3 regions of the Kitasatospora sp. NPDC057738 genome follow, and region 3 is predicted to be linked to each of the others. Evidence: riboswitches for the same ligand, from Rfam matches in the RefSeq annotation. Region 3 holds a riboswitch; each other region holds the start of a gene.
The links. A riboswitch is a leader RNA that binds a small molecule or an ion and turns the genes downstream of it on or off. The one in region 3 is predicted to bind cobalamin.
Positions count from the first base shown of each region.

Region 1: another riboswitch for cobalamin. It lies ahead of ACFVGO_RS27435 (prenyltransferase/squalene oxidase repeat-containing protein); the one in region 3 lies ahead of ACFVGO_RS20060 (HoxN/HupN/NixA family nickel/cobalt transporter).
Region 2: another riboswitch for cobalamin. It lies ahead of metE (5-methyltetrahydropteroyltriglutamate--homocysteine S-methyltransferase); the one in region 3 lies ahead of ACFVGO_RS20060 (HoxN/HupN/NixA family nickel/cobalt transporter).

Region 1 is NZ_JBHVJT010000057.1:10,395-17,349, reverse strand. It holds gene ACFVGO_RS27455 (rhodanese-like domain-containing protein) at 1-504, opposite strand, end outside; gene ACFVGO_RS27450 (sulfite exporter TauE/SafE family protein) at 644-1,393, opposite strand; gene ACFVGO_RS27445 (rhodanese-like domain-containing protein) at 1,390-1,794, opposite strand; gene ACFVGO_RS27440 (rhodanese-like domain-containing protein) at 2,138-3,526, shown strand; cobalamin riboswitch at 3,707-3,828, shown strand; gene ACFVGO_RS27435 (prenyltransferase/squalene oxidase repeat-containing protein) at 3,925-5,001, shown strand; gene ACFVGO_RS27430 (flagellar hook-length control protein FliK) at 5,031-5,510, shown strand; gene ACFVGO_RS27425 (hypothetical protein) at 5,696-6,955, opposite strand, start outside.
Region 2 is NZ_JBHVJT010000005.1:123,611-134,463, reverse strand. It holds gene ACFVGO_RS04530 (macro domain-containing protein) at 1-102, opposite strand, end outside; gene ACFVGO_RS04525 (ADP-ribosyltransferase domain-containing protein) at 377-1,996, shown strand; gene ACFVGO_RS04520 (HelD family protein) at 2,114-4,231, shown strand; gene ACFVGO_RS04515 (zinc ribbon domain-containing protein YjdM) at 4,390-4,746, shown strand; gene ACFVGO_RS04510 (MFS transporter) at 4,899-6,362, shown strand; gene ACFVGO_RS04505 (MarR family transcriptional regulator) at 6,362-6,814, shown strand; gene cobF (precorrin-6A synthase (deacetylating)) at 7,224-7,982, opposite strand; cobalamin riboswitch at 8,098-8,327, shown strand; gene metE (5-methyltetrahydropteroyltriglutamate--homocysteine S-methyltransferase) at 8,483-10,798, shown strand.
Region 3 is NZ_JBHVJT010000034.1:62,520-73,372, reverse strand. It holds gene ACFVGO_RS20085 (hypothetical protein) at 1-696, opposite strand, end outside; gene ACFVGO_RS20080 (thioesterase family protein) at 830-1,654, opposite strand; gene nusB (transcription antitermination factor NusB) at 1,797-2,234, opposite strand; gene efp (elongation factor P) at 2,239-2,802, opposite strand; gene ACFVGO_RS20065 (aminopeptidase P family protein) at 2,881-3,987, opposite strand; gene ACFVGO_RS20060 (HoxN/HupN/NixA family nickel/cobalt transporter) at 4,369-5,484, opposite strand; cobalamin riboswitch at 5,515-5,728, opposite strand; gene ACFVGO_RS20055 (metalloregulator ArsR/SmtB family transcription factor) at 5,811-6,194, shown strand; gene ACFVGO_RS20050 (hypothetical protein) at 6,253-7,926, shown strand; gene ACFVGO_RS20045 (AAA family ATPase) at 7,935-9,941, opposite strand; gene ACFVGO_RS20040 (putative quinol monooxygenase) at 10,012-10,338, opposite strand; gene ACFVGO_RS20035 (Fpg/Nei family DNA glycosylase) at 10,476-10,853, opposite strand, start outside.

The DNA.
Region 1 (6,955 bases), on a different contig from region 3:
CGGGAGCCTGGAGAGCATCGATCCCATCGCGCAGGTGTTGGTCAGCGCGGAGAAGGCCAGCCCGCCGCCGACGGCCGCGGAGACCCAGCGGGCGCCCGGCAGGGCGAGGTCGATCAGCACCCCGGCCAGCACCAGCGAGCCGGCCACCAGGCGGACCTGGCGGTCCAGTGCCCACACCCGGCGGGCGCCGGCCACCTGGTCCAGCGGTCGGCCGGCATCGGCCCAGGCGTTGGTGCCGCCGGTCAGGGTGAGGGTCGGGATGCCGGCGTCGGACAGCTGGCGGCACGCGTTGTCGGCGCGCGGCCCGGCGGCGCAGACGACGGCGATCTCGCCGTGCGCGGCGGCCTCGCGCAGCGTGGGCAGGGCGCGGTCCAGCTGGTCGAGCGGGACGTTGAGGGCGCCGGGGATGTGGCCCGCGGCGTACTCGCCGGGGGAGCGGACGTCGATGAGGGTGAGCTGCCCGAGGCGGGGCTGGAGCTGCTCGACGGTCAGCGGCGTGGTCATGGGGGGTGGGGTCCTCTCCGGAAGGGGGTGTGGCTGGGGGTTGGGGGGTCGGGGGCTGGGCGTCGGCCCGTCGCGGTGGCACCGTGGTCGGCCCGTCGCGGTGGTCGGCCCGGCGTGCTGATCGGCCCGGCGTGGTGAATCAGGCGAGCGTGGTGATCAGCATCAGCGCGGCGACGGCGAGCAGGGCGACGGCGAAGGCCTTCCGCAGGGTGCGCCCGCTGAGCTTGTCGGCCAGCCGTTTGCCGTCCCAGGCGCCGAGGATCGCGGCTCCGGTGAAGGGGGCGGCCACGGCCCAGTCGATCGCGCCGGTCGCGCCCAGGCGGGGCAGCAGGGCGGCGAGCGAGTTGGCGGTGATGACCAGCAGGCTGGTGCCGACCGCCTCGGCCATGGTGAAGGCGAGCACCGAGACCAGGGCCGGTACGGCGAGGAAGCCGCCGCCGACGCCGAGCAGTCCGGTGACGGCGCCGAGTCCGGCGCCCGCGGCCGTGGAGCGGCCGAGTCCTGCGGCGGAACGTTCCTGCGCCTCGGCCTTGGGCGGCCTCAGCATCCGGAAGGCCGCGAGCGCCGCCAGTACCGCGAAGGCGCCGGTCAGCAGCGCGCCCGGCAGGTGGGCGGACAGCGCCCCGGCGGCCGCGGCGAGGGGCAGTCCGGCGGCGGCGAACAGGGCGCCGGTGCGCCAGCGGACCCGGCCCGCCCGGGCGTGGGCGATCAGGCCGGTCAGGGAGGTCGCGGCGACGATCACCAGGCTGGCCGTCGTGGCCAGCGCCGGGCTGAAGCCCAGCAGGTAGACCAGGGCGGGTACGGCGAGCATGCTGCCGCCGCCGCCCAGCCCGCCCAGGGCGAGCCCGACCACCGCGCCGGCGGCGAGTGCCAGGAGCAGCGTGGTCATATCACGTGCCCGGCGCTTCCGTCGGGCGTGGTGACCGGGAGCCCGGACAGGGCCCAGGCGTTCATGCCGCCGGCCACGTTCAGCACCTCGACGCCGCGCTGGGCGAGCAACTCCGCGGCGCGCTGGGAGCGGTGGCCGGAGCGGCAGATCGCCAGCGCGGTCCGGCCGGCCGCCGCGGGCGGCAGCGGGACACCGGCGACCAGGCCGATCAGCGGCTGGTGCAGCGCGCCGGGGGCGTGCCCGGCGGCGTACTCGGCGGCCTCCCGGACGTCGAGCAGCACGGCGGCGCCGGTGCGGGCGAGTTCGTGGGCCTCGGCGGGGGTGGTCCGCCCGGGGGTGCGGTGTCCGTGGGCGCGGTGTTCGTGGGGAGCGGACCCGTGGGCGCGCGGCAGCAAAGGCATGCGGTGTCTCCAGTGGTGCAGACCGGACCGCAGTGGTCCGGCAGGTCGGGGGCGGCGCGGGCGTCCGTACGGGCCCGGTGGCCCGGTACGGCGGCGTGGCCGGTGCGTCCTCGGCCCCGCCCGTATCGGCTCGGCGGCGGTGGCCGGCCCCCTCGATGGCTTCACCATAGTACCCCCGGGGGTATTATCGAAATCGTTCGGACATACCCCCGCCCGTATCGGCTCCCGAAGCCGTATGCTCGCAAATATACCGAGGGGGGTATCACGATGGCGCTGTGGCGCCCAGGAATCCGGCTTCGCCGACCAGGAGAAGGCCGAGGCCCGACCCGGAGGAGACAACCCCGTGATCTTCAGCCAGTACTACCTCGACTGCCTCTCCCAGGCCTCCTACCTGATCGCCGACGAACGCACCGGCCGGGCCGTGATCGTCGACCCCCGCCGGGACGTCGACGAGTACCTCGCCGACGCCATGTCGCGTGGCCTGACCGTCGTCGGCGTCATCAACACCCACTTCCACGCCGACTTCCTGGCCGGCCACCTCGAACTCGCCGCCCGCACCGGCGCCTGGATCGGCTACGGTCACCGCGCCGAGACCGAGTACCCCATCCGCAAGCTCACCGACGGTGAGCGGATCGAACTCGGCGACGTCACCGTCCAGGTCCTCGAAACCCCCGGCCACACGCCCGAGTCGATCAGCATCCTGGTCTTCGAGCAGCCCGACGACACCGTCCCGTACGGTGTGCTCACCGGCGACGCGCTGTTCATCGGCGATGTCGGCCGCCCCGACCTGCTCGCCTCGGCCGGCGTCACCGCCGCCGAACTCGGCGCGATGCTCTACGACAGCGTCCACCGCAAGCTGCTCGCTCTGCCCGACGAGACCCTCGTCTTCCCCGCCCACGGTGCCGGCTCGGCCTGCGGCAAGAACCTCTCCGCCGACCGCCAGTCCACCATCGGGGCGCAGCGACTGACCAACTACGCCTGCCGGCCCATGGACCAGGACACCTTCGTCCGCATCGTCACCGCCGGCCAGTCCACCGCCCCCGCCTACTTCGGCCACGACGCCGCCCTCAACCGGAAGGACCGCCCGCTGCTCGATCCCGCGAACGCAGCCCGCCCGCTGTGCCCCGAGGGCTTCAAGGAGGCCCGTAACGCGGGCGCCGTCGTCCTCGACGCCCGCAGCCCCCAGGACTTCGGCGCGGGACACATCCGCGGCGCCATCAACGTCCCCGTCGACGGCCGCTTCGCCGAACAGGCCGGCACCGTCCTCACCCCCGACAGCAGCATCGCGATCATCGCCCCGCAGGACCGCGAGGGCGAGGTCGTCACCCGCCTCGCCCGCATCGGCTTCGACCGCATCGCCGGTTACCTGCGCAACCCCGGCAACGCCCTGCCCGCCCTCGCCGACGAGGTCGCCCCCGCCGGCCGCCTCACCGCCGACCAGCTCCGTACCGCCCTCACCGACGCGCAGCCCCCCACCGTCCTGGACGTGCGCACCTGCGGTGAGCGCGAAACCGGCTCCATCGAAGGATCCGTGCACATCCCCCTGACCGAACTCCCGGGCCGCCTCGACGAGATCCCCACCGACCGCCCCCTCGTCGTCCACTGCGCCAGCGGCCACCGCTCCTCCATCGCCGCCAGCCTGCTGCGCCACCACGGTCACGCCGAGGTCTCCGACCTCCTCGGGGGCTACAGCGGCTGGCACGCCCTCACCCGCCCCGCTCAAGCGTCATGAGGCCTGGACCAAGGGCGAGCCTCACTGCGAACCGGACGGCCCCGTCGTCGGTGGTGATCAGGTCGTCGGCCTGGCCGGCCTCGTCGGCCTCGGCTCGGTGATGACGAGGCCACTGTTCAACAGGGGATTCGGGCCCGGGGTCTCTTGACCCGTTGTTCGGGGCATCGCCATGATGGGCCGTCATGTTGTGACTCCGCCGATGGGGGAAGTCCGGTTCGAATCCGGCGCTGACCCGCAACGGTAGGCCGCCGACCCCGCGTCGGCGGCGAGCCCGAGTACCCGTCGGCGGAGGTGTGTCACCCCTCCTCCCGTCGTGGTCTGCGGGCCGGAGCCCGCTGGCCCCTCGGCGCTCGCCGACGCCTTCCGGGCCCCTGCGCGCGGGCCCGGAAAGGCAGCCCATGCCCGCCGTTCGCCGCTCCCTCGGCCCGCTCGCGATACCCGTCCTCGCCCTCGCCACCCTGTTCCCGGCGGCGGCCACCGCCCATGCCGCTCCCGCCGCCGCGACCTCGTCGCCGACGGTCCGTCCCGACGCCGCCGCCGGCGGTTGGCTGGCCCGGCAGCTCGTCGACGGTGACCACTTCGAGTCCGTGTTCAACGGCACCGCCTACCCCGACCAGGGCCTGACCATCGACGCCGTGCTGGCCTTCGCGGCCTCGCACGGCTCCGACGAGGCCGCCGCGAAGGCCACCGCCTGGCTGGCGAAGCCCGAGGTCATCGGCGGCTACCTCGGCGACGGCACCACCGAGGCCTACGCGGGCGCGACGGCCAAGCTGCTGCTCGCCGTCGAGGTGCGCGGCGGGAACGCGGCGTCCTTCGGTGGCGTCGATCTGCCGGCCCGGCTGCGCTCGCTCCAGACCGCCGAGGGCCGCTTCTCGGACCGCTCCCAGTGGGGCGACTACAGCAACGCCTTCGGCCAGTCGCTGGCCCTGATCGCCCTGCACCGCACGCCCGGTGACGCCCCGGCGGCGGCCGTGGACTACCTCGCCAACAGCCAGTGCGCGGACGGCGGCTTCCCCGTCTCCTTCGGCCAGGCGACCTGCACCGGCGACCCGGACGCCACCGCGCTCGCCGTCCAGGCCCTCGCCGCCACCGGCCGCACAGCCAAGGCGAACGCGGGCCTCGGCTGGCTGACCACCCACCAGAACGCCGACGGCGGGTTCGCGGCCGCCGGGGCGACCACGTCCAACGCCAACACCACCGGCCTCGCCACCCAGGCGCTGCTGGCCGGCGGGCGCTTCGGCGCCGGCCTCAAGGGCTGGAGCCGGCTGGTGAAGTTCCAGCAGGGCTGCTCGGCCGACCCTGCCGTGCGCGGTGCGGTCGCCTACGACGCCTCCGGCTTCAACGCGGGCAACGGCGCCCGGGCCACCGCGCAGGCCGTCCTCGGCCTCGCCGGCACCCCGCTCGCCACGCTCTCCGCCGCCGGGGCCCGCCCGGACGCGCCCACCCTGGCCTGCCCGGCCCCGGCCGCGTACTGAACACGCCCGAAACCAGGAGGAGTTCACCGATGAGCGACACCCTCACTCCGGCGCGCCCGGTCCGCCGTACGCTCGGCTCGATCGCCGCGGCCGCCGCCCTCACCGCCGGTCTGCTCGGCGTCTCCGCCGTCCAGGCCCCGCAGGCTCGGGCCGCCGCTTGCGGCGGGACCACCGGCGTCACGGTCGTGGTCGACTTCACCGCTGTCGGCGGCGGCATCCAGACCGGCTGTGCGCTCGGCGACCCGGCCAGCGGCCTGGCCGCGCTGACCGGCGCCGGATTCAGCTACGCCTTCCACCCGCGCTTCCCGGGTTTCGTCTGCACCGTCAACAGCCTGCCGACAACCTGCACCAACCCCACCGGCAGCGCCTACTGGTCGTACTGGCACGCCCAGCACGGCGGCCCCTGGTCGTACAGCGGCCTCGGCGCGGGCAGCTACAACCCGGCCCCCGGCGACGTCGAGGGCTGGTCCTTCGGCGCCGGCGCCCAACCCGGCATCACCGCTCCCTGACCCGCCTGCCCGTACACGTCGACGCCCCGGCCTCCCCGACGAGGGAGGCCGGGGCACAGGGGTCGGGCGTGAGGTGCCCGCCGGCGCCGGACGAGGTGGTCGTGCAGCAGTACGCTGCCGACCGCCGCAGCCGAGCACGCACGGCCGCCGCGGGACTGCCGCCGCGGCTTCGCCCTGTCGGTTGATCAGCTGCCGTAGCTCAGCGAGACGGTGTCGCCGAGGTGGACGGTGGTGGCCCGGGTGGCGGCGGTGGCGGTGGCGCCGTCCAGGCCGACCTGCCAGGTGGAGGAGCCGCTGTTCGCGGTGCCGTTGAGCGCGGTGACGGTGCCGCCGCCGGTGGACGGGGTGACGGAGGTGACGCAGCCGCTCGGAGTGGCGGTGGCCGCCGCGTCGAGGACGTCGCCGAGGGTCGTGGTGGTGCCGGTGGGGGTGAGGGTGACGGCGCAGACCTTGAGGTTGCTGGTGCCGTCGTCGACGACCAGTGCGAGCCGGGCGGCCGTACCCGCGGTGAAGCCGGTGGTGGCGGCCCAGGCGGGTTCGCCCGCGGTGGTCGGCGCCGGCGGGGTGGCGGTGAACCCGGCGCCGGCGACGGCGCGCAGGCCGTCGACGGAGGCGTACGGGGACGGGGAGGTGTCGGTGGGCAGGTACTTGAAGCCGCCACCGGGCTTGAACTGCTGGGCGACGAGGAAGTCGACCGGGGTCTTGCCGGTGCCGCTGGTGAAGTCGGTGCCCTGGGGGTTGATGCCGCAGGCGTTGAGGCCGGACACGGCCCAGCCGTTGGAGTCGGTGTTGACGCCGAACATGGCGTTGAAGGCGCCGGAGGAGGCGAGCTTGCCCTTGAGGAAGTTCTTCGCGGCCACGATCGCGGCGTCGGTGCCCGGGACGCCGCCGACACACAGGGAGGCCATGGCGGCACCGGTCATGTCGATGTCGCTGCCCTGGGCGAGCGCGGTCGGGTCGCCGGCGGCCTTGCTGTAGTTCCAGCCGCCGTCGTTGTGCTGGTTGGCGCGCACGGTCGCGACCGAGGCGTTCAGCAGGGACTGCGGGACGCGTTGTCCGCCGCTCCGGGTCTTGGCGCCGCCGAGGGCGAGCAGGCCGAAGACGGTCCCGTTGAAGTTCGCGGACGGGCCGTAGTAGCCGGGTTCGGCGGTCTGCCAGTAGGCGGCGAGGTCGGCCACGAGGTTGCGGCCCGGGCCGATCCGCGCGGGGTCGATGCCGGCCGCGTAGGAGTTGAGGATGCCACGCTCGTAGTCGGTGACGACCGGCGAGGTGCTCGGCCAACTGCTCGCGGCGAGCTGGTTGCGGTAGACCAGGCGCGCGTTCTTGCTCGTGTCACCGCCAGGGGCGACATCGGCCGCGGCGGTGCCGGCGGCGGCGAGCGCGCTGAAGGCCCACTCGTTGGAGAGCCCGCCGCCGGTGACGTAACTGCCGTCGGCGGCCTGGAG
Region 2 (10,853 bases), on a different contig from region 3:
CCCGGGGACGTCGGCGAAGGCCGCCCGCCAGGACTCCACGACCGTCGCGTTGAGGTCGGTCAGCACCACCTTGAGCGGCGGCTCGGTGCGGTCCGTGGTCATGCTGGGCTCCTGTCGGTCGGGGGTGCCCGGTGGGCCGGTTCCTTGGTGACACCGACGAAGCTAGCGCCCGGCACTGACAATCCGTCCGGGCCCCGTCGGCACCCTGTCGGCACCCCGTCGGCACCTCGCCCGCGCCGGTCGGAGGCCGGTCGGCGCGGGCCGGACTGTCGGACCCTGCTGGTAGGACTGTGGTGTCCGCCAGGGAAGCTGACGGTCCATCACCTGCCGTTCGTCTGAAATTCGTACGGTCCCGACCAGCCGGAGTCGCACCACCATGAGCGCTGTCGACACCCCCGCCACCCAGCCCGACCCGAACGACCCGCTCGCCCTCGCCGACCTCTTCACCGGCGGCGGCGAGCCGTGGCTGCCGCTGCTGAAGCCGGTGATCGAGGCGCAGCCCGGTGCGGCCTCGTTCATCGGCCCGGGCCGCGGCCCGGAGGTCGTCCCGGTCCGCGAGCTGACCTTCCAGGCGCTCAAGCCGCACGCGCCGCACCGGTGGAAGGTCGTCGTCTTCGGCCAGAACCCGTACCCGCGGCCGGAGAGCGCCACCGGCATCGCGATGTTCGACAACACCTTCCACGACTGGAAGGACAGCCAGTTCGGCCGGGTGATCAGCATCCGCTGCCTGATCAAGGCCGCGGCGATGTGGAAGTACGGCATCCCCAAGAAGACGCCGATCGCCGACATACGGGCGCTGCTGAAGAAGCAGGAGACGGTCCAGCCGCCGGAGTGGTTCCAGGCGATGCTCACCCAGGGCGTGCTGCTGCTGAACGCGGCGCTCACCGCGAGCAGCGACGGCGCGATGGGGCCGGACGAGCACACCGGGTTCTGGCGGCCGGTCGCCGAGCGGATCGTCGAGGAGATCCTCCGCGCCAAGCAGCGGGCCGCCGAGGAGGACCGCTACGTGGTCTTCGCCTGGTGGGGCGCGCACGCCCGCAGCCTGAAGAACGTCGTGCTGCGACTGCAGGAGAAGTACCCCGAGGTCGAGGTCCGCCACATCGACCACGCCAACCCGGCGGCCCAGGGCGACATCTTCTGCGACGGCGAGCACTTCGCCACGGTGAACGCCGCCCTGGCCTCGCTCGGCGCCGACGAGGTCGACTGGCTGCCCAGCACGGGGTGGAACGCGCCGTCGGTGCAGGGTGGCGGGGCGGAGGCCGGGGTCGCCGAGCGGATGGGTGCCTTCATCGCCTCCACCATGGAGCTGCACCAGCTCTACCTGGACCGACTCGCCGGGGTGAAGGACGAGGGCCTCGTCCTGCCGGCGATCACCGGTGTGTTCGACACCCCGCCGACGGGCTTCCGGGAGGCGGTGTCGCCGGTCGCCGAGCTGCTGCGCGGCCTGGACCGGCACGTGTCGCTGTCGCACGACTTCGGCAAGCGGCGGGCGGACGAGGCGGCCACCGGCCTGTCCGCCGACGAGATCGCCGCGCTGTACCTGTACACCTGTGAGTCCGCGTTCTACCGGGAGATCAACGCGGTGCTGCGCTCGCCGGACCGCAGCCGGCTGGTGCCCTACCTGCCGTACCTGCGGCTGCTGTTCGCGGCGGTGTCGCGACTGCCCGTCCGCACCGCGCCGCTGTGGCGCGGGGTCTCGCTGGACCTGCGGCGGCAGTACCCGCTCGGGAGGACGGTGACGTGGTGGGGCGTCTCCTCCTGCACCTCCGAGCTCGGGGTCGCGCGGTCCTTCCTGGGCAGCCGGGGCAAGCGGACGCTGTTCGAGGTGCGTCCGGTGCGGGCCGCCGGCATCAGGAACTTCTCGGCGTTCACCGGCGAGGAGGAGTTCATCCTGCTGCCCGGCACGCAGTTGGAGGTCACCGACGTCCGGGCGGAGCGCGGCGGCCTGTGCACCGTGACGCTGACCGAGCTGGAGGAGGCGCCCCTGGTGTCCTGAGGCGCCCGGGCCGAAGCCGCCCCCTGGAGCAGCAACCAAGTAAGTATTTTTACTGAGTTAAGTTATGCTGGACTCCGAACGGCGGACGAGCCCGTTGTGCGGGAAGGGGCGCGAACGATGACCTCGAAAATCCGGAACCTGGACGGCGAACTGGAACGGGAGCGGGCCTACGTCGAGGTCTGCCGGGTCGCGACGGCCCGGCAGGTCGAGGACGCGGGCCACCAGGTCGTCGCCGCGGAGGACGTCTCCGGTGACGGTGCCAGCGCGGAGGCGCTCGGCCGATACCTGCGCACCCGCGCCAAGCGGATGAAGGAGCTGCCGGAGAGCCCGTCCTTCTTCGGCCGCCTCGACTTCGCCGACACCGCGGAGGCCGGGGAGCACCGGCGGCAGCACTACTACGTGGGCCGCCGGCGGATCTCCGAGGACCCGACGGTGCCGCCGCTGGTGGTCGACTGGCGGGCCCCGGTCTCCCGGGCGTTCTACCGGGCGAGCGCCCACGCCCCGCTCGGGCTCGCGCGGCGCCGCCGGTTCGGCTGGGCGCCGTGGAGCCTGGGCGCGCCGGAGGAGCTGACCGGGCTGGAGGACGAACCCCTCGGCGCGGACGGCGGGCACGGCCCGGCGGTGGGCGTCGCGGCGGGCGACGGCGCGGCGGACGGTGGCGCGGGTGGTGCCGGCGGCATTCTGGCCGCCGAGATCGAGCGGCCCCGCACCGGCCCGATGCGGGACATCGTCGCCACCATCCAGCCCGAACAGGACGTGCTGGTGCGGGGCGAGCTGAGCGAGTCGGTCTGCGTGCAGGGCGCGCCCGGCAGCGGCAAGACCGCGGTCGGGCTGCACCGCGCCGCGTACCTGCTGTACAGCTTCCCGCAGCGGATCCAGCGCGGCGGCCTGCTGGTCATCGGCCCCAACCGGACCTTCCTGCGCTACATCGCCGAGGTGCTCCCCGCGCTCGGCGAGATCGACGTCACCCAGCGCACCGTCGAGGACCTGGTCGCCACCCGGCCGGTCGCCGCCGTGGACGACGGGCGGGCCGCCGCGGTCAAGCAGGATGCGCGGATGGCGATGGTGCTGCGCCGGGCGCTGTACGGCCGCATCCGGGCGACGGGCCCGGAGCCGCTGGTCGTACCGGACGGCTCCTACCGGTGGCGGGTGCCCCCGGAGCGGCTGGAACGGACGGTCGCCGAACTGCGCGAGCAGGCGCCGCCGTACGCGATCGGACGGGAGAGCCTGCGCACCCGGGTGGTGGCGATGCTCCAGGACCAGGCCGAGCGGCGGACCGGCGTCCGGTCCGGCGCCTGGTCGCGGAAGATCGGCCGCTGCGGGCCGGTGGCCGCCTTCCTGGAGGCGGCCTGGCCGAATCTGCGCCCGGAGGCCGTGGTCGCCGCGCTGCTGAGCGACTCCGCCCTGCTGGCCGAGGCCGCCGACGGGGTGCTCGGCCCCGAGGAGCAGGCGGCGATCCTGTGGCGCCGGCCGCCGCGCTCGGCGAAGAGCGCCAAGTGGTCCGAGCACGACCTGATGCTGCTGGACGAGGTGGCCGGCCTGATCGAGCGCCCGGCCGGCTTCGGCCACGTCGTGGTGGACGAGGCCCAGGACCTCTCCCCGATGCAGTGCCGGGCGATCGCCCGCCGCAGCGCCTTCGGCTCCCTGACCGTCCTCGGCGACCTCGCCCAGGCGACCGCCCCGTGGGCCGCCCGAAGCTGGCCCGAGCAGCTCGCCCACCTGGGCAAGCCGCAGGCCGCGGTGGTGCCGCTGACCACCGGCTTCCGGGTCCCGGCCGCCGTGACGGCCCTCGCCAACACCCTGCTGGGCGCGCTGGACGTGGACGTGCCGCCGGCCGTGTCGCTGCGGCAGGACGGGGAGCTGACGGTGCGGCGGGTGGCCGGGGGCGGCCTGGGCGGAGCGGCGGTCGCGGCGGTGCGGGCCGCGCTGGAGCGCGAGGGCTCGATCGCGGTGATCGCGGCGGACGGCGCGGTGGCGGAGGCCGCCGAGGCGCTGCTCGCGGCGGGTATCCCGACCGGGGCGGCCGAACAGGTCGGCACCACTGCGCGGGTGACGGTGCTGCCGGCCTCGCTGGTGAAGGGGCTGGAGTACGACCACGTGGTGGTGCTGGAGCCGGCCGCCATCGTGGAGGCCGAGGCGCGCGGCCTGCACCGGCTGTACGTGGTGGTGACGCGGGCGGTCTCCCGGCTGGACGTCCTGCACTCCCGTCCGCTGCCCGCGCCGCTGGGCGGGTGACGGCCCGGCGGCGGAGGCGGGCGGGGAAGGCCGGGCGGACGCGGCCGCCGGCCATGACCCCGTGCCCATCGGAAGCGGCGGCCGACCGGTGCCGGCACCCCTGCTGACCTCCTCACTCGTGCCCGGACCAGCTCCGGACAGCTGGATATCCTGAACACATGAGCGACAACCTTCCCCCGTGTCCGCAGTGCTCCAGTGAGTACACCTATGAGATGAACGCCCTCATGGTCTGCCCCGAGTGCGCCCACGAGTGGGTGCCCGGCGGCGGTGACCAGGCCGGCGTGCCGGCCGGCGAGCGCGTGATCAAGGACGCCGTCGGCAACGTGCTGAGCGACGGCGACACCGTGACGGTGGTCAAGGCGCTGAAGGTCAAGGGCAGCGTCTCCGGCATCAAGGCCGGCACCAAGGTCCGCAACATCCGCCTGGTGGACGGCGTCGACGGGCACGACATCGACTGCCGCATCGAGGGCTTCGGCGCCATGCAGCTCAAGTCCGGCGTGGTCAAGAAGGCCTGATCCGCGGGCCCCCAGCGGCCGCGCCCCGTCGAGGAGATCGGCGGGGCGCGGCCGTCGCGCTGTCCAGGGCCGGTCGGGGGTGGAGTCGCCGCCCGGATTAGTTGTAGCATCACAATGATTACAACAATACAACTAACTCTGGAGCGTTCGTCATGCCCGATGCCGCTCGACCGCGGCCCTGGCTCGTGCTCGCCATCTGCTGCATGAGCCTGCTGATCGTCAGCCTCGACAACACCATCCTGAACGTGGCCCTGCCCGCCGTCCGGCGCGACCTGGACACCACGGTGTCCGGCCTGCAGTGGACGGTCGACGCCTACACCCTGGTGCTGGCGAGCCTGCTGATGCTCTCCGGCTCGACCGCCGACCGGATCGGCCGCCGCCGGGTGTTCCGGATCGGACTGGTGGTGTTCACCGCGGCCTCCCTGCTGTGCAGCCTGGCCCCCGGGCTCGGCTGGCTGATCGCGGCGCGGATGCTCCAGGCGGTCGGCGGATCGATGCTCAACCCCGTCGCCATGTCGATCATCAGCAACACCTTCACCGACTCCCGGCAGCGCGCCCGGGCGATCGGCGTCTGGAGCGGCGTGGTGGGCATCAGCATGGCCGCCGGGCCGATCATCGGCGGGGCGCTGGTGGAGTCGGCCGGCTGGCGGGCGATCTTCTGGATCAACGTCCCGATCGGCCTGGCCGCGCTCTTCCTCACCACCCGCTACGTGCCGGAGTCGCGGGCGGCCCGCACCCGCCGGGTGGACCCGGTCGGCCAACTGCTGGTCGTCGTCGTGCTCGCCGCCCTCACCTACGCGATCATCGAGTCGCCGGAGCGCGGCTGGACCTCGCCCGTGGTGCTCGGCTGCGCGGCGGCCTCCCTGGGCGCGCTGCTGGGCCTGCTGCGGTACGAACCCCGGCGCACCGACCCGCTGATCGACCTGCGGTTCTTCCGCTCCGCGCCCTTCTCCGGCGCCACCGTCATCGCGGTCGCCGCCTTCGCCGGCCTCGGCGGCTTCCTCTTCCTCACCTCCCTGTACCTCCAGGACGTCCGCGGGCTCGACCCGCTGCACGCCGGACTGTTCATGCTGCCGATGGCGGTCATGTCGCTGCTCACCGCGCCGCTGTCCGGCCGGATGGTGGCCGCCCGGGGGCCGCGCACGCCGCTGCTGCTGGCCGGGGCGGCACTGACCGCGAGCGCCGTGCTCCAGGCGGTCGGCTACTCCGAGCACCTGCCGACCTGGCTGCTGGTCCTCGCCTTCCTGCTCTTCGGCACCGGCTTCGGCCTGGTCAACGCGCCCATCACCAACATCGCCGTCTCCGGGATGCCCCGCTCGCAGGCCGGGGTGGCGGCGGCGGTGGCCTCCACCAGCCGACAGGTCGGCCAGTCCCTGGGCGTCGCGGTCACCGGCGCGCTGATGGCCGGCAGCGCCCTCGCGGACCCGGCGGCCTTCACCGGGGCGGCCCGGACGGCATGGTGGATCATCGCCGGCTGCGGCGCCGCCGTGCTGGTCACCGGTACGCTCACTTCCGGCCGCTGGGCCCGGGCGACGGCCGAGCGCACGGCGCGGCGGCTCGCCGCCGAGGAGGCGGCCGAGGGAAGCACGGAGACGAAGGAGACGGTGGACGCCTGATGGAGCGCCTCGACACCGGTGGGCACCCGGAGGGGAGCGGGACGGACGCCGCGACGGCGGCCCGGGTCTGGCAGGGGATGTACGCGCTCGTGCTGGAGCGCCACGACCGCCGCAGGACCGTCGCCGAAGCCCTCGGCATGAGCTTCAGCCGGGTCCGGGCGCTGCGCCGGCTCGCCGCCGGCCCGATCACCCTGCGGGAGCTGGCCGAGCGGCTGACCGCCGACCCGCCGTACACCAGCGTCATCGTGGACGACCTGGTGCGGCGCGGGCTCGCCGAGCGCATCACCAACCCGGCGGACCGGCGCTCCAAGCTGGTCCACCTCACCGAGGAGGGCGAGGCCAAGGCCGCGCTCGCCACCGGGATCCTCGCCACGCCGCCGGACGCGCTGCTCGCGCTGCCGCCGGAGGACCTCCGCGCGCTCGACCGGGTGGTGGCGAAGCTCCTGGACTGAGGGCTGCCGCCCGACGCGGCGGGCGTGGATCCGGGAGTCGGGACACCGGTCGCGGGTGGTCCGTGTTCTCCGCGAGGACGGAGACGGGCACGCATGAGTCCGGGCCGCTGTTCCCGTTCCGCCGTTCCGCCGTTCCGCCGTTCCGCCGTTCCGCCGTTCCGCCGTTCCGCCGTTCCGCCGTTCCGCCGTTCCGCCGTTCCGCCGTTCCGCCGTGCTGCCGTGTTGCCGACCGCCGGGACCCACTGCCCTTGACGGTCCGTCAGTCTCCGTTCTCCGCAGGCCCGCACGCCGATCGTGCGGGCTGTTCGGGAACTGTTCCGCCATCGCCATCGCCATCGCCGTCGGCGACGCCCGGATCGCCGGGCGCCGGGCGTGCCGGCCGGCCGTCGGACTTCCGGCAGGCGTCGGGTCAGCCGTCCGAGCGTCGCAGCAGGTAGGTGTCCATGATCCAGCCCTTGCGCTCCCGGGCCCGCTCACGCAGCTCGCGGATGCGCGGGGCGGCCTCGGCGAGCGGACCGGAGACGAGCACCTCGTCGGGGGTGCCGAGGTAGGCGCCGTAGTGGATCTCCAGCCCCTCGGGGTCGATCCCGGCGAAGGCGGCCCGGCCGTCGAGCATCACCACCACGTCGTCCACCCCCTCGGGGAAACCCTCGGCGAGGCGGCGGCCGGTGGTGATCTGCACCGGCCGCCCGACCCGGGTCAATGTGGTGCGGTGCCGGGCGGCGAGCGCGGAGACGCTGCTGATGCCCGGGACCACCTCGTACGCGAAGGGCACGCCGCCCCGGTTCGACACGTCGTCCACCACGGCGATGACGCTGTCGTAGAGGGCGGGGTCGCCCCAGACCAGGAAGGCGCCGTTCTCGCCCGGGCCGAGGTGCTCGGCGACCAGCCGTTCGACCAGATCGGCGCGGCGGACGCGCCAGTCGTCCACGGCGGCCGCGTACGCGGGGGTGGCGCGGTCCCGTTCGGCGTCCGGCGCCGCGACCACGCGGTGCCCGGGCCGTCCGTGGTCGGCCAGCATCCGGCGACGCAGCGCGATCAGGTCCTGCCGTTCCTCGCTCTTGTCGAGGATGAAGAAGACGTCGGTGCGACCGATCGCCTTGACCGCCTGCAGGGTGAGGTGGTCGGGGTCGCCCGCGCCGATGCCGATGACGAAGATGTGCCGCATGGGAGCCATTCTGCCGTTCGCCCCCGGGTGCGCCGCCCGGGGCCGGGCGCGGAGCCCGCGTCTCACCACGCGGACGCCTTGCGAGATTTCCGCCTCGACGCCGACGGTTTGCCCCTAAGCTGGCGGTGCAGCTGGTTCGCCCTGTCCGCCAGGCAGGCGCGTCGCAAGAGGGAACCCGGTGGGAATCCGGGACTGCCCCGCAGCGGTGAGTGGGAACGACCGCCGTCATACGCACTGGACCCGGGACGGGTCTGGGAAGCGACGGCCAGTAGGTGTCCGCCCCGGTTTCGGCCGAGGTGGGTGTGCCCGCGAGTCCGAAGACCTGCCACTGCCCGTGCGCGAGCGTTCGCGCGCGGCCATCCGGTGACCTCGTGGGCGGGTCGGCGACCATATCGGGCGGAGCCGCGCACGGGTGCGGTCGTCCGTCCGGTCCGTCATCCCTTCGCGTCCTCGTGCCGTCACCGGGCACTTGAGGATCCAGACTCGCGAAGGAGAGTCCCTTGACCACGAAGTCCGCAGCCGCGGCGAGCGTCGCCACCGCCCACGGATACCCCCGTCAGGGCCGGGGCCGTGAATTGAAGAAGGCGATCGAGGGGTACTGGAGGGGCGCGGTCGCGGCCGAGGCGCTGCTGGCGACCGCCGCCGACCTGCGTCGGACGAACTGGGCGCAGCTCGTCGAGGCGGGGGTCGCGGAGGTGCCGACCGGCGACTTCTCGCTCTACGACCACGTGCTGGACACCACGGTGGCGGTCGGCGCGATCCCGCCGCGGCACCGGGAGGCGGTCGACGCCGACCCGCTGGCCGGGTACTTCGCGATGGCGCGCGGCAACCAGGACGTCGCCCCGTTGGAGATGACCAAGTGGTTCGACACCAACTACCACTACCTGGTACCTGAGTTGGGCCCGGACACGGTGTTCGCCGCGAACCCGGCCAAGGTGGTCGGCGAGCTGCGCGAGGCGCTGCTGCTCGGCCACGCCGCCCGGCCGGTGCTGGTCGGGCCGGTCAGCTACCTGCTGCTCGCCAAGCCGGCGCCCGGGGTGGCCGCCGACTTCCAGCCGATCACCCTGCTGGACCGGCTGCTGCCCGTCTACGCCCGGCTGCTGGCGGAGTTGCGTGCCGCCGGCGCCGCGTGGGTGCAGCTGGACGAGCCCGCGCTGGTGCAGGACCGCACCCCGGCCGAGCTCAACGCGGCCGCCCGCGCCTACCGCGAGCTGGGCGGTCTCACCGAGCGGCCCAAGCTGCTGGTCGCGAGCTACTTCGACCGGCTCGGCGAGGCGCTGCCGGTGCTGGCCAAGGCCCCGGTCGAGGGCCTGGCGCTGGACTTCACCGGCCCGGCCGCCACCAACCTGGAGGACCTCGCCGCCGCCGGCGGCCTGCCCGGCAAGCGGCTGGTGGCGGGGGTGATCGACGGGCGCAACATCTGGATCAACGACCTGGAGAAGTCACTGGCGACCCTGGCGACCCTGCTCGGCCTCGCCGGCACCGTCGACGTGGCGCCGTCCTGCTCGCTGCTGCACGTGCCGATCGACGCCGCCGCGGAGCGCGACATCGACCCGCAGATCGCCCGCTGGCTGGCCTTCGCCCGACAGAAGGCCGGCGAGGCGGCACTGCTCGCCCGGGGCCTGCGCGAGGGCACCGGCGCGATCACCGCCGAGCTCGCCGCCAACCGCGCCGACCTCGCCTCCCGCGCCAACTCCCCGATCACCCGCGACCCGGCGGTGCGCGCCCGCGCCGCCGCCGTCACCGCCGACGACACCCGGCGCGCCCAGGCGTACCCGCAGCGGGCCGAGGCCCAGCGCGCCCGGCTCGGGCTGCCGCTGCTGCCGACCACCACCATCGGCTCCTTTCCCCAGACCGCCGAACTGCGCACCGCCCGCGCCGATCTGACGGCGGGTCGGATCGACGCCCCGGCCTACCGGGAGCGGATGGAGGCGGAGGTCCGCGAGGTCGTCGCCTACCAGGAGAAGGCCGGGCTGGACGTCCTGGTGCACGGCGAGCCCGAGCGCAACGACATGGTCCAGTACTTCGCCGAGCAGCTCACCGGCTACCTCGCCACCCGGCACGGCTGGGTCCAGTCGTACGGCACCCGGTACGTGCGCCCGCCGGTGCTGGCCGGGGACATCTCCCGTCCGCACCCGATGACCACCGACTGGTTCGGCTACGCGCAGGGCCTGACCGACCGCCCGGTCAAGGGCATGCTCACCGGCCCGGTCACCATGCTCGCCTGGTCCTTCGTCCGCGACGACCAGCCGCTCGCCGACACCGCCCGGCAGGTGGCCCTCGCCCTGCGCGACGAGGTCGTCGACCTGGAGGCGGCCGGCGCCGCCGTCGTGCAGGTCGACGAGCCGGCGCTGCGCGAGACCCTCCCGCTGCGGGCCGCCGCCCGCCCGGCGTACCTGGCCTGGGCCACCGAGGCCTTCCGCCTCGCCACCTCCGGCGTCCGCGCGGACACCCAGATCCACACCCACATGTGCTACGCCGAGTTCGGCGCGATCATGACGGCGATCGACGAACTCGACGCGGACGTCATCTCCCTGGAGGCCACCCGCTCCCACATGGAGGTGGCCGGCGAGCTGGCCGAGGCGGGCTATCCGCGCGAGGTCGGCCCCGGCGTCTGGGACATCCACTCCCCGCGCGTCCCCAGTACCGACGAAGCCGTCTCGTTGTTGCGCGCGGGCCTGGCGGCGATCCCGGCGGAGCGGCTCTGGGTCAACCCGGACTGCGGGCTGAAGACCCGCGGCTGGACGGAGACCCGGGCCTCGCTGGAGAGCCTGGTCGGCGCCGCCCGCCTGCTGCGCGAGGAACTGGCCGGCTGACGGCGGCCGGGGGTGGGGGGGGGGGGGAAGGGCGGAAGCCTCGTCCCGCCACCGG
Region 3 (10,853 bases):
GTCCTCGTCGTTGATCCGGACCACGCCGTCCTCCCACTGGAGGACCCGAGCCGCGGCGGTCAGCTTCCCGCCGGGCGCGTCCACCCGCAGGCGCAGCTCGTACACGCCGGCCCCCGCGCCGACCAGCATCCGGCGGAACACCTCGCCCCCGCGCTGGTAGGCGGCGCGCACCCAGGCGGCGTGCTCCTCGTCGGGCGCGCCCGCGCCCCCGTACAGGCCCCCGTCGAGCAGCAGGTCGGCGTGGCAGAGCGTCAGCCCGTTCTCCCGGGCGCGCACCAGGCGGGGCACGAAGTCCCCGGCCAGCTCCTCGCCCTGATAGGCCAGCAGCTGGGTCTGCAGGGCCGGGTTGACCAGGTAGCGGTCGCGGGCGGCGGGCTCGGCCGGGTCCAGCCCGTGCAGCACGCAGAACTCCTCGAAGTCCTGCGGGTGGAACATCCGGGCCCGGACGGTGTCGAACCGCTCCAGCGCCTCGGCCAGCAGCTCGGCGGTGTCGGCCAGGTAGCGCTCGTGGTCGGGGGCGTCGGAGATCCCCCAGGCGCGGGCCCGGGCGAAGTCCGCGGCGTTGGTCAGCACCCCGATGACAAAAGCCTGCTCGGCGCCGCCGGCCCGCTGTGGCCGGTGCGACGCCCGCACCGCGGGCCGCGAGCCGCCGGCGGTGCAGTCGGAGTTACGGCGGGCGCGACCCTTTTGACTCATCGGTGGCTCCTGGCTTCGGGGGTTGACGGTCCGCGGCACGCTCGCCGCTGACCGTCTTCCTCCCCATCCGCGCGCGCCGCACACGTACGGCGTGTCACAGGAATGTAACCACCGGTAATGCGGGGCCGCCGGGTCAGGCCCGGGGCGCCCGGGCCAGCTGGCGGGACTGCGCGACCAGGCGGCCGGACTCGTCCCAGACCTCCGCGTCCTCCTCGAAGTAGCCGCCGGCCAGGTTGCGGGTCGCGTGGGTGACCCGCAACCAGCCGGGCACGGGCCTGGCGCGCAGGTGGACGGTCAGCTCGATGGTGGGCGCCCAGCCCGGCATGCCGAGGTCGAAGGTGACCGGCGGCAGCGCGTCGGCGACCAGCAGGAGCAGCAGCGGGTCGGGCTCGCGGCCGTCGGCGAGCCGGAACCAGCCCTGGATCCGCCCGTTGCCGGAGGGCTGCCCGAGCGCCCAACCGATGGTGGCCGGGTCCAGCCGCAGGTCGAACCGCTCCAGCAGGGCGGCCTGGGCGATCAGCTCCTTGGGCGCGTGCTCGACGCCGACGCACTGGTCCGGCGGCGGCAGCTGCGGCGGCCGCGCACTGGTGCGCACCTCGCCGTCGGCGGTGGCGAGGTCGCCGTGGCTGGCCACCACCCGCAGCCGCTCGACGCCGTCCTGGCTGAGCGAGGCGGTGCCGGTGGACAGGCCGCGGCCGGTGCGCAGCACCTCGGTGCGGACGGTGGCCGGGCCGGGGGTGGAGGCGGACAGGTAGTAACCGCTGATCGACACCGGGTCCGGGTGGGTGCCGTGCTCCAGCGACAGCGCGTGTCCGGCCACCGCGAGCAGCAGTCCGCCGTTCACCCCGCCGCCGATCTGCCAGCCGGCGCCGAGCTCGGCGTCGTAGCGGCCGGCCTCCTCGGGGTGCCTGGTCAGGGCGATGCCCTGGTCGAACTCGCTGCGGATCGCGGTGGTCATCTGGGGGGACCTGCCCTTCACGCGTGGTTCCGGACGTCAAGTTACTGACAAGTAGGGCCCCACCCTACGCCGACCGGGTGAAACGCGGAACGGCCGCCGGACACCTGTTCGGGTCCGACGGCCGTCCACGACGTCCACCTGTCTACCGGCGGATGCTCGGCTTCAGCTCCAGGAAGCGGGCGAGCATGCCGTTGACGAAGGCCGGGGAGTCGTCCGTGGAGAACTCCTTGGCGATCTCGACGGCCTCGTCCAGGACGACGGCGTCCGGGACGCCGTCCTCCCAGATCAGCTCGTAGGCACCGAGCCGCAGGACGTTGCGGTCCACGATCGGCATCCGGTCGAGCGACCAGCCGACGGAGTACTGCTCGATCAGGTCGTCGATGCGACGAGCGTGCTGGACGTACCCCTCGATGAGCTCCATGGTGTACTCACCGACCTGCGGGGTGCCCTCGTCGGGCCTGGGCTCGCGGGCGCGGGCCACCCAGTCGGCGAGGACCTGCTGCGGGTCGACCCCGCGGTGGTCGGCCTCGAAGAGGATCTGGAAGGCCCTGGTGCGGGCCTTGCTGCGTGCGGCCGACACGGACTTACTTCACCCGGCCGAGGTAGCTGCCGTCGCGGGTGTCGACCTTGACCTTCTCACCCTTGGTGACGAAGAGCGGCACCTGGATCTCGGCGCCGGTCTCCAGGGTGGCCGGCTTGGTGCCACCGGTGGAGCGGTCGCCCTGGACGCCCGGCTCGGTCTCGGCGATGGTCAGCTCGACCGCGGCCGGGAGCTCGATGTAGAGGACCGAGCCCTCGTTCTGCGCGACGAGGGCCTCGAAGCCCTCCAGCAGGTACTTGGCGGCGTCGCCGACGACCGACGGCTCGATGGTCAGCTGGTCGTAGGTGTCCATGTCCATGAACACGAAGTTCTCGCCGTCCTTGTACGAGAACTGCATGCCGCGCTTGTCGACGTTGGCGGTCTCGACCTTGGTGCCCGCGTTGAAGGTCTTGTCGACGACCTTGCCGGTCAGGACCTCCTTGAGCTTGGTACGCACGAAGGCCGGGCCCTTGCCGGGCTTGACGTGCTGGAACTCGACGACGGACCAGAGCTTGCCGCCCTCCAGCTTGAGGACCATGCCGTTCTTGAGATCGTTCGTGGAAGCCACGGGCGCACTAACTCCTGTATAGCTGTCAAGGAACCAAGGGATTGCGTCCTGCCTCCCACGGCCCCCGGGGGGCCGCGGTCACAGGGCGAGGAGCTCCTTGGTGGTGATGGTGAGCAGCTCGGGCCCGCCCTCTTCGAGGGGGCGCACGACGAGCGTGTCCTCGATCCGGACGCCGCCCCTGCCCGGGAGGTGGACCCCCGGACCGACGGTGACCGGCACGCGGCTGTCCAGTTTACCCATGTCCGACGGACCGAGGCGCGGCGCCTCCCGGATCTCCAGCCCGACGCCGTGGCCCACCGGGTGCGGGGAGGCCTCGGTGTGGCCGGCCGCCTCCAGGACCTGCCGGGCGGCCCGGTCGGGCACGCACTGCTCCACGCCCGGTCCGAGCGCCTCCCGCCCGGCCCGCTGGGCCCGGAAGACCAGCCGGTGCAGCTCCACCTGCCAGGGCGCGGGGGCCGCGCCGATCACGAAGGTGCGGGCGGTGGAGACGCCGTAGCCGCGGTACTGGGCGCCCATCACCACGGTCAGGAAGTCGCCCTCCTCCACCCGGCGGTCGGTGGGCTGGTGGGCGGCCTGGCCGGAGTGGCTGCCGGTGCCGACCGAGACCGGGAAGGCGGCCCGGTCGGCGCCGTGGTCGATCATCCGGCGCTCCAGCTCCATCGCCAGGTGCCGCTCGGTGCGGCCGACCAGGATCGACTCCAGCAGCTCGCCCAGCGCCTGGTCGGCGATCTCGGCGGCGATCCGCAGGTCGGCGATCTCGTGCTCGTCCTTGACCACCCGCAGCCGCTCGACCGTCTGGGCGAGGTCCACCAGCCGGGCCCCCTCGGTCAGGCCCCCCACCGCCCGGTGCCGGGTGACGGTCAGGTCGTGCTCCTCCACCGCCAGTCCCGACACCCCGGACCGCGCGGCGACGGCCGCGACGGCCAGCGCGGAGTCCGACCCGGCCGCCACCGGCAGCCGGGTGACGTCCGGGGCGATCAGGTGCTCCCCGGAGTCGTCCGGCGGCAGGTCGTCCGGCAGCGCGAGCAGCGCCCGCTCCCTGGTCAGCAGCAGGCTCGCCCCGCAGGGCGCGCAGCCCGTCAGGTACCGCACGTTCGCCGCGCGGGTGATCAGCGCAGCATCGGCCCCGGCCGCACTGCAGTGCTCCCTCACCCGCTCCCGCCGCCCCGCGTACGCATCCGCCATGCGTCGAGCCTACGAACCCCCGGCCCGAAGCGCCCGCCGAGCACCCCCGGCAGAACCCCCAATACCCCTTGCGCGCCCCCCTGCGCGACCGCGGCACCGTCCCCCTCGGGCCCTCACCCCGCCCCCCACGCAGCGTGCCGCCGAGGGGGCCCCGCACCCCCGGCGGCCCCTCGGACTCCTACCGGCCGCTACGCTCCGTCACGGATATGTCACTTCCGGTCCTGTGCGAGTGCGACCCGGTCGCCGGCCGGCACGTCGACTTCCGTGAGGAGCGCCGGCCCGGGGCGCACCAGGCCCCCCGGAACGCGCACGGCGCCTCCCCACCGCGGGGAGGCGCCGTTCCGGCGTGCGCGGGCAGGCCGCTGCTCGCGGCCGGATGGCTCAGGAGCCCTCGGGCGCCCAGCGCTTCTCGACCCCGGCGAGCTTCCAGTACCCGATCGCGATCGCCCAGACGACCACGAACAGCCCGGCGATGGCGTAGCCGACGTTGTCCAGTGAGATGTCGGCGATGAAGCCGGTGACCGGGTCGGTCAGATCGAGCTTCTCGTGCAGCACCCCGACCAGCTCGATGGTGCCGATGACGAAGGCCACCGCGATCGACAGACCGGTGATGGTCAGGTTGTAGTACACCTTCCGCACCGGGTTGGCGAAGGCCCACTGGTACGCGAAGTTCATGAACGTCCCGTCCAGGGTGTCGAACAGGCTCATCCCGGCCGCGAACAGCAGCGGCAGGCAGACGATCGCGTACCAGGGCAGCCCGGAGGCGGCGCCCGAGCCGGCCATCACCATCAGGGTGACCTCGGTCGCGGTGTCGAAGCCCAGCCCCAGCACCATGCCCACCGGGAACATCTGCCCGGGCCGGGTGATCGAACGGGTCGCCCGGTTCAGCACCCGGGCCATGAAGCCGCGCGAGTCGAGGTGCGCCTCCAGCTCCTTCTCGTCGAACTTCCCGGCCCGCATCGAGCGGAACACCCTGAGGATGCCGAGCAGCGCCGCCAGGTTGAGCGCGCCGATCAGGTAGAGGAACACGCCGGAGGTGGTCGTCCCGATCACGCCGAGCCACTTGTGGGTGGCCGACTCGTCGTCCATCAGGGTGTTCGCCAGCTGCGCGCCGCCCGCCACCAGGGCGGCCATCAGCACCACCATCGAGGAGTGCCCGAGGGCGAACCAGAAGCCCACCGAGACCGGCCGCTTGCCGTCCGCCATCAGCTTTCTGGTGGTGTTGTCGATCACCGCGATGTGGTCGGCGTCGAAGGCGTGCCGCATCCCGAGGGTGTACGCGGTGATACCCAGGCCCACCCCGAAGACCTGGGTACCGACCGCGTACTTCTCGGGTGCGACCAGGAAGATCAGCGTGCCGAAGGCCACCACGTGCATGGCCACGATCACCGCCATCAGCCCGGCGGTACGGACGGTGTCCTCGCGCCGCCACTGGAAGCTGGGCAGCGCGGAGGGGGCCGGTTCGGCCCCGGCGGCAACGGTTTCGGGCAGGGTCATCTGCGGATCACGCTCCAGCACCTCGTGGAAAACCTCGTGAGATGCCGTGGCCGGTCTCCTGGCTGACGGGACACCCGCACCCGCCTTCCCAAGCGCACGAGGCGCCCAGTGGCTCCATGGGTACGGACGACGTTCCTCCGCGGACGGAGGAACGACCCGATCACAGTGGCGAGGGCCGCTCCGGGCTGGGACCCCTGAGGGTCCGTCACCGGTCTTCCCGAGCACCACGGCGGGGAACACCGTAGGGGTCACGCCCCGACCCGTGCAAGGTTGCGCACCTGCGCAGGTGTCCAGGATCACAGACCGCCGCCTGCGAGAATGTCCGCATGCATCTCGTACCGGCCGACCGCGCGGGCCACCGCACCATCGACGGGCACCGGGTCTGCGAGGCCATCGCCGCGATCGGCGACCCGGCCCACGTCCGGTCCTGGGCCGAGCGGTTCTCCCTGCTCGCCGACCCCGGCCGGCTCGCCCTGCTGCTCGCCCTCCACCGGGCCGGGCCGCTCGCCGTCACCGACCTCGCGGTCGCCACCGGCATGCGCGACCCCGCCGTCTCCCAGGCCCTGCGGCTGCTCCGCACGGCCGGCGTGGTCACCGGCGACCGGGACGGGCGCGTGGTGCGCTACCAGCTCGTGGACGAGGCCATGCGCCCCCTCCTCGACGAGTGCGCCGCCGGTGAACACCACGAGCCCACCGCGGCCACGGGCTGACCCACTGGCCCGGCCCCGGAACCGCGCCGCGGCCGGAGCGGATGAGTACGATCATGACGTGCCGTCCCGCCCCCACGCCTGGCCCGCCGACCGGTGGAACACCCGACCGGTCAGGGCCCGCGTGCTGGCGGTCGCCCGCACCCTCACCTCGGCCACCCGGGTCCTGGACGTCCTGACCCTGCTGAACCCGGACGGCATCGACCGGTACTTCACCGTCAACCCCGGCTCCGCCTTCGCCGACCGCGCCCTGGACGAGTACCTGCACGGCCTGCCCGGCTTCACCGTGCTGGACTGGGAGGACGCCGTCAGCCGCCGCTTCGACCTGGCCGTCGCCTGCGCCGTCCACTCCTCCATGCACCGGCTGGACGCCCGCCTCGTCGTCCTCCCGCACGGCGTCGGCTACAACCGGCTGGTCACCGAGTCCACCGGCGACACGGTCACCGCCGCCGGTCTGTCCCGCAACGAACTCACCCACCGCGGACGGGTGTTCGTGGACGTCCTCGGCCTCTCCCACCCCGAGCAGCTGGACCGGCTGCGGGTCTCCTGCCCCGAGGCGCTGGACGTCGCCCGGGTGGTCGGCGACCCCTGCTTCGACCGGATGCTCGGCAGCCGGCGCTCCCGCGACGGCTACCGCGCCGCACTCGGCGCCACCGGCGGCCGACGGCTCGTCGTCGTCAGCTCCACCTGGAGCGAGCACTCCTTGTTCGGCCGCCGCCCGGACCTCCCCCGGCGGCTGGTCCGCCGGCTCCCCGCCGACGAGTACACGGTCGCCGTCGTCCTGCACCCCAACGTGTGGAGCCGCCACGACCCCGAGGCGCTGCTCGACGACGCCCGCCGGATGGGCCTGCGCCTGATCCCGCCCCACCAGGGCTGGCAGGCCGCGCTCGTCGCCGCCGACTGCGTGATCGGCGACCACGGCTCGGTCACCGTCTACGGCGCCGCCCTGAACCACCGCACCCTGCTCGTCGCCACCGGCGCCGCCGAACTCGACCCCCGCTCCCCCGGCTACGCCTTCGGCCAGGCAGCGCCCGTCCTCGACCCGGACGGGGACCTCGCCGCCCAGGTCGAACAGGCCCTCGCCCGGGACCCGGCCGACCTGAGCGCGATCACCGACCGCTCGCTCGCCCACCGCGGCGAATCCGCCCGGCTGCTGCGCCCGCTGCTGCACTCCTTCCTGGCCGGGCTGGACGAGCCCGGGGACGAACCGGCCCTGCCGCCCTACCCCAGGCCGGCCCCGTGCCCGGGCACCGTCGACCGGCCCACCGCCTACGACGTCGAGGGCCGGAGCGAGGGCACCGAGGTCAGCCTGCGGCGCTACCCCTTCGACCCGCCCGACCACGCCCCGCGCGGCTTCCACGCCCTCACCGACGAGCACCCGGGCGACGCCCTGCGCTACACCGCCGAGGTCCTGGCCCGCACCGAGGTGCACGCCGAACGCCCCGCCGCCCGCTGGCTCGCCGACTCCGCCGCCGAACTCCCCGGCCTCGCCGTCGCGGTGGCCGCCCTCGGCCCGGCCCGCCACCTGCTCCGACTGCGCGCCGGCCTGCTGCTGGAGGCCCGCGCCGAACCGGACTGGACCTGCCCCGACCCCACCGTCGACCCGCTGCTGCTCGGCTCCGCCGTGGCCTGCTGGCTCGCCGACGGCGGCGACCCGGCCGGCCTCCCCCGGCACGGCCTCACCGTCCGCACCGGCGAGCACCGCACCCGGGTGTCCTTCCGTACCGGCCCCTGAGAAGGGCGCTACTCCGGCAGCTCCCGCAGCCGCGCCCGGCTGCGCTCCGCGAGCTCCGCGTCGTCCAGTTCCTCGGCGAGGGCGAGCAGCAGGGTGTGGGCCTGCGCCTCCTTCGCGTACTGGCCGCGCTCCTCGGCCCGCCGGGCGCAGTCGCCCGCGTGGACGGCGGCGAGCTCCGGCTGCCCGAGCGCCCGGTGGGCCCGGGCGCGGACCAGCGGCAGCTTCATCAGCATGTCCTCGTCCCGCGTCCGCTCGGCCTGCGCGGTGGCCTCGGCCAGCCGGGCCAGCGCCTCCTGCGCGCGGCCGTCGGCGATCAGCGCCTGCGCCAGGTTGTAGCTCTGGACGATCTCGCCGTGCTCGTCGCCCCGGTTCGCCGCCAGAGCCAGCGTGAACCGCCGCACCGCGTCGCCCGGACGGCCGTCGGCCAGGCAGAGCAGACCGTCCGTCTCGTGGAGCACCCCCACCACCCGACGGTCGGTCACCAGCGCGACCTGCTCCGCGGCGAGCGCCAACTGCTCGGCGGCGAGCCGGTATTCCTTGCGGTCGAAGTGGGCCCGGGCGAGCTGGTTGCGCATCCGGACCACGGCGGCCGGCTGGTTGTCCCACTGGGCCGACTCGATGCCGAGCCGGTGGGTGGCGATCCAGTCCTGGTAGAGCCTGCGGTCGTGGTACAGCAGCCAGAGCGACTCGCACAGCCGCCACACCTCGCCGTGCCACCCCTGCCGGGCCGCCTCCTCCACCACCGCGCGGAAGTTGGCCCGTTCCGCGTACAGCCACTCCAGGGCCGCGGTGTCGGAGGCGAAGCCGGGCAGCTCGTCGCCGCTCGGGTCCTGCAGGCGCAGCCTGCTCCCGGCCATCGCGCGGTCGGCGACCGAGGCCCGGCCCCGGTAGTACGCCACGACGGCGGCGAGGAGTTCCCCGCGGTCGGCCAGTTCCCGGGTCCGGCCGTAGGCGTGCAGCCGCACCACGTCGTGGGCCCGGAAGCGGTCCTCGCGGTCGCCGTCCAGCACCTCGTCCAGCACGTGGACGCCCCGCAGCTCCCCGATCGCCTGCCCGGCCCGCTCGACGCCGACCGCACGCGCCAGTTCGGCGGAGACGAAGGGGCCGGGGTGCACGCCGATCAGGTGGTAGAGCGCCCGGCCCGGCGCCGACAGCCGCTCGTAGACCAGGTCGTAGGTCGCGCCGAGATCGCTCTCCTCGTCCTCCAGCATCGCCAACCTGCCCTCCCGGTCGTGCAGTTCGGCCACCACCCGGCCGACCGGCAGGTGGTCCCGGTCCAGCAGCTGGCTCCCGACCGCGTTCAGCGCGAGCGGCAGCCCGCCGCACAGCTCGACCAGTTCCGCCAGTTCCCCGTCGGTGCCCCGCCCCGGGCCCACCCAGCCGCGCACCAGCTCGGCGCCCGCCCTCGCGCTCAGCGGGCCGAGCCGGCGCACCACGGCGCCGTCCGTCCGCAGCGCGGGCAGCCGCCGGCGGCTCGCGACCACCACCAGCCCGCAGGACGGGAGCAGCGCACGGACCTCCGCGGCGTGCTCGACGTTGTCCAGGAAGAACAGGCACCGGCGCTCGGCGGTGGCGGTGCGGAACGCCGTGAACCGCTCGGCCTCCACGGCCGGGGGCTCGGTGCCGAGGGCGCGCAGGAATCCGGCCAGCAACTCGGGGAGGTCCACCCCGCCCTGGTGCCGGTAGGCCTTCAGGTCGGCGTAGAGGTCCCCGCCCGGGAAGTGCTCCCGGTGCTCCTCGGTGAACCTGGCGATCAGCTCGGTCTTCCCGACCCCGCCGAGGCCGGTGAACACCACGACCCCGAGTCCGCCCTCCACGACCCGGCCCAAGGCCTCGGTCAGCGCGGCGAGTTCCGGCTCCCGGTTGACGAACGGGCCGTGCGGGGACCGGATCTGATGCGGCCTCGGCACCGCCCGCGGCTGGTGCAGGTGCAGCGCCCCGATGCTCCCGGCCTGCACCACGTGGCCGCCCACCGTGGCCCCCGACACGGTGTTGGCCACCTCGTGCCGCTCCATCCGCCTGCTCCCTCCGGCCGGTCGGCCCCAGCCTACGGGCTGGGCACCCGGCCGGAGGGGCACTCGGAGGTCACCGGGGGGTGATCTCGCCCATCTCCGCCCAGCCGTCCAGGCCGGGGATCTCGGTCGAGACGATCCGCGGCTTGGCGGCCACCGCGTACGACAGCTCCTCCATGGCCTTGGCGAAGTGCGCGGACTCCACGTGCTCCTTGCCCGCGTCGCCGTCGCGGAACGCCTCGACCAGGACGAACTCGTTGGGGTCGTCGACGCTGCGGGACCACTCGAAGAAGAGGTTGCCGGGCTCCTGGCGGGTGGCCCGGGTGAACTCGTCGACCAGGCCCAGCCACTCGTCGGCGCGCTCGGGGCGGACCGGGAACTTGACCGTGATGAAGATCATGGGACTTCCTTTCGCTCCACGTTCACACGTGGCCGTGCGGACAGGGGCGCGCGGCTCGGCGCGCTCGACGTCCATCGTCGCAGCTCAGAAGGGCTGTCCACGACACGGGGGCAGCACGCGTCACGATCGGGCGCCCGTCACGCCGACTGGCAGCCCGGGCACCAGAAGAGGTTGCGGGCGGCGTGCTCCTCCGTCCGCACGTCGGTGCCGCAGACCAGGCAGGGCATGGCGGCCCGCCGGTAGACGTACACCTCGCCGCCGTGGTCGTCCACCCGGGGCGGGCGGCCCATCGCCTCGGGGGTGTGCTCCGGGCGGACGGTGTCGATCCGGCCGGCGGTGACGCCCTCGCGCATCAGGGCGACCAGGTCGGCCCAGACCGCGTCCCACTCCCGGCGGGTGAGGTCGCGCCCGGCCCGGTGCGGGTCGATGCCGTGGCGGAACAGCACCTCGGCCCGGTAGACGTTGCCCACCCCGGCCAGCACCTTCTGGTCCATCAGCAGTGCCGCGACGGTCGT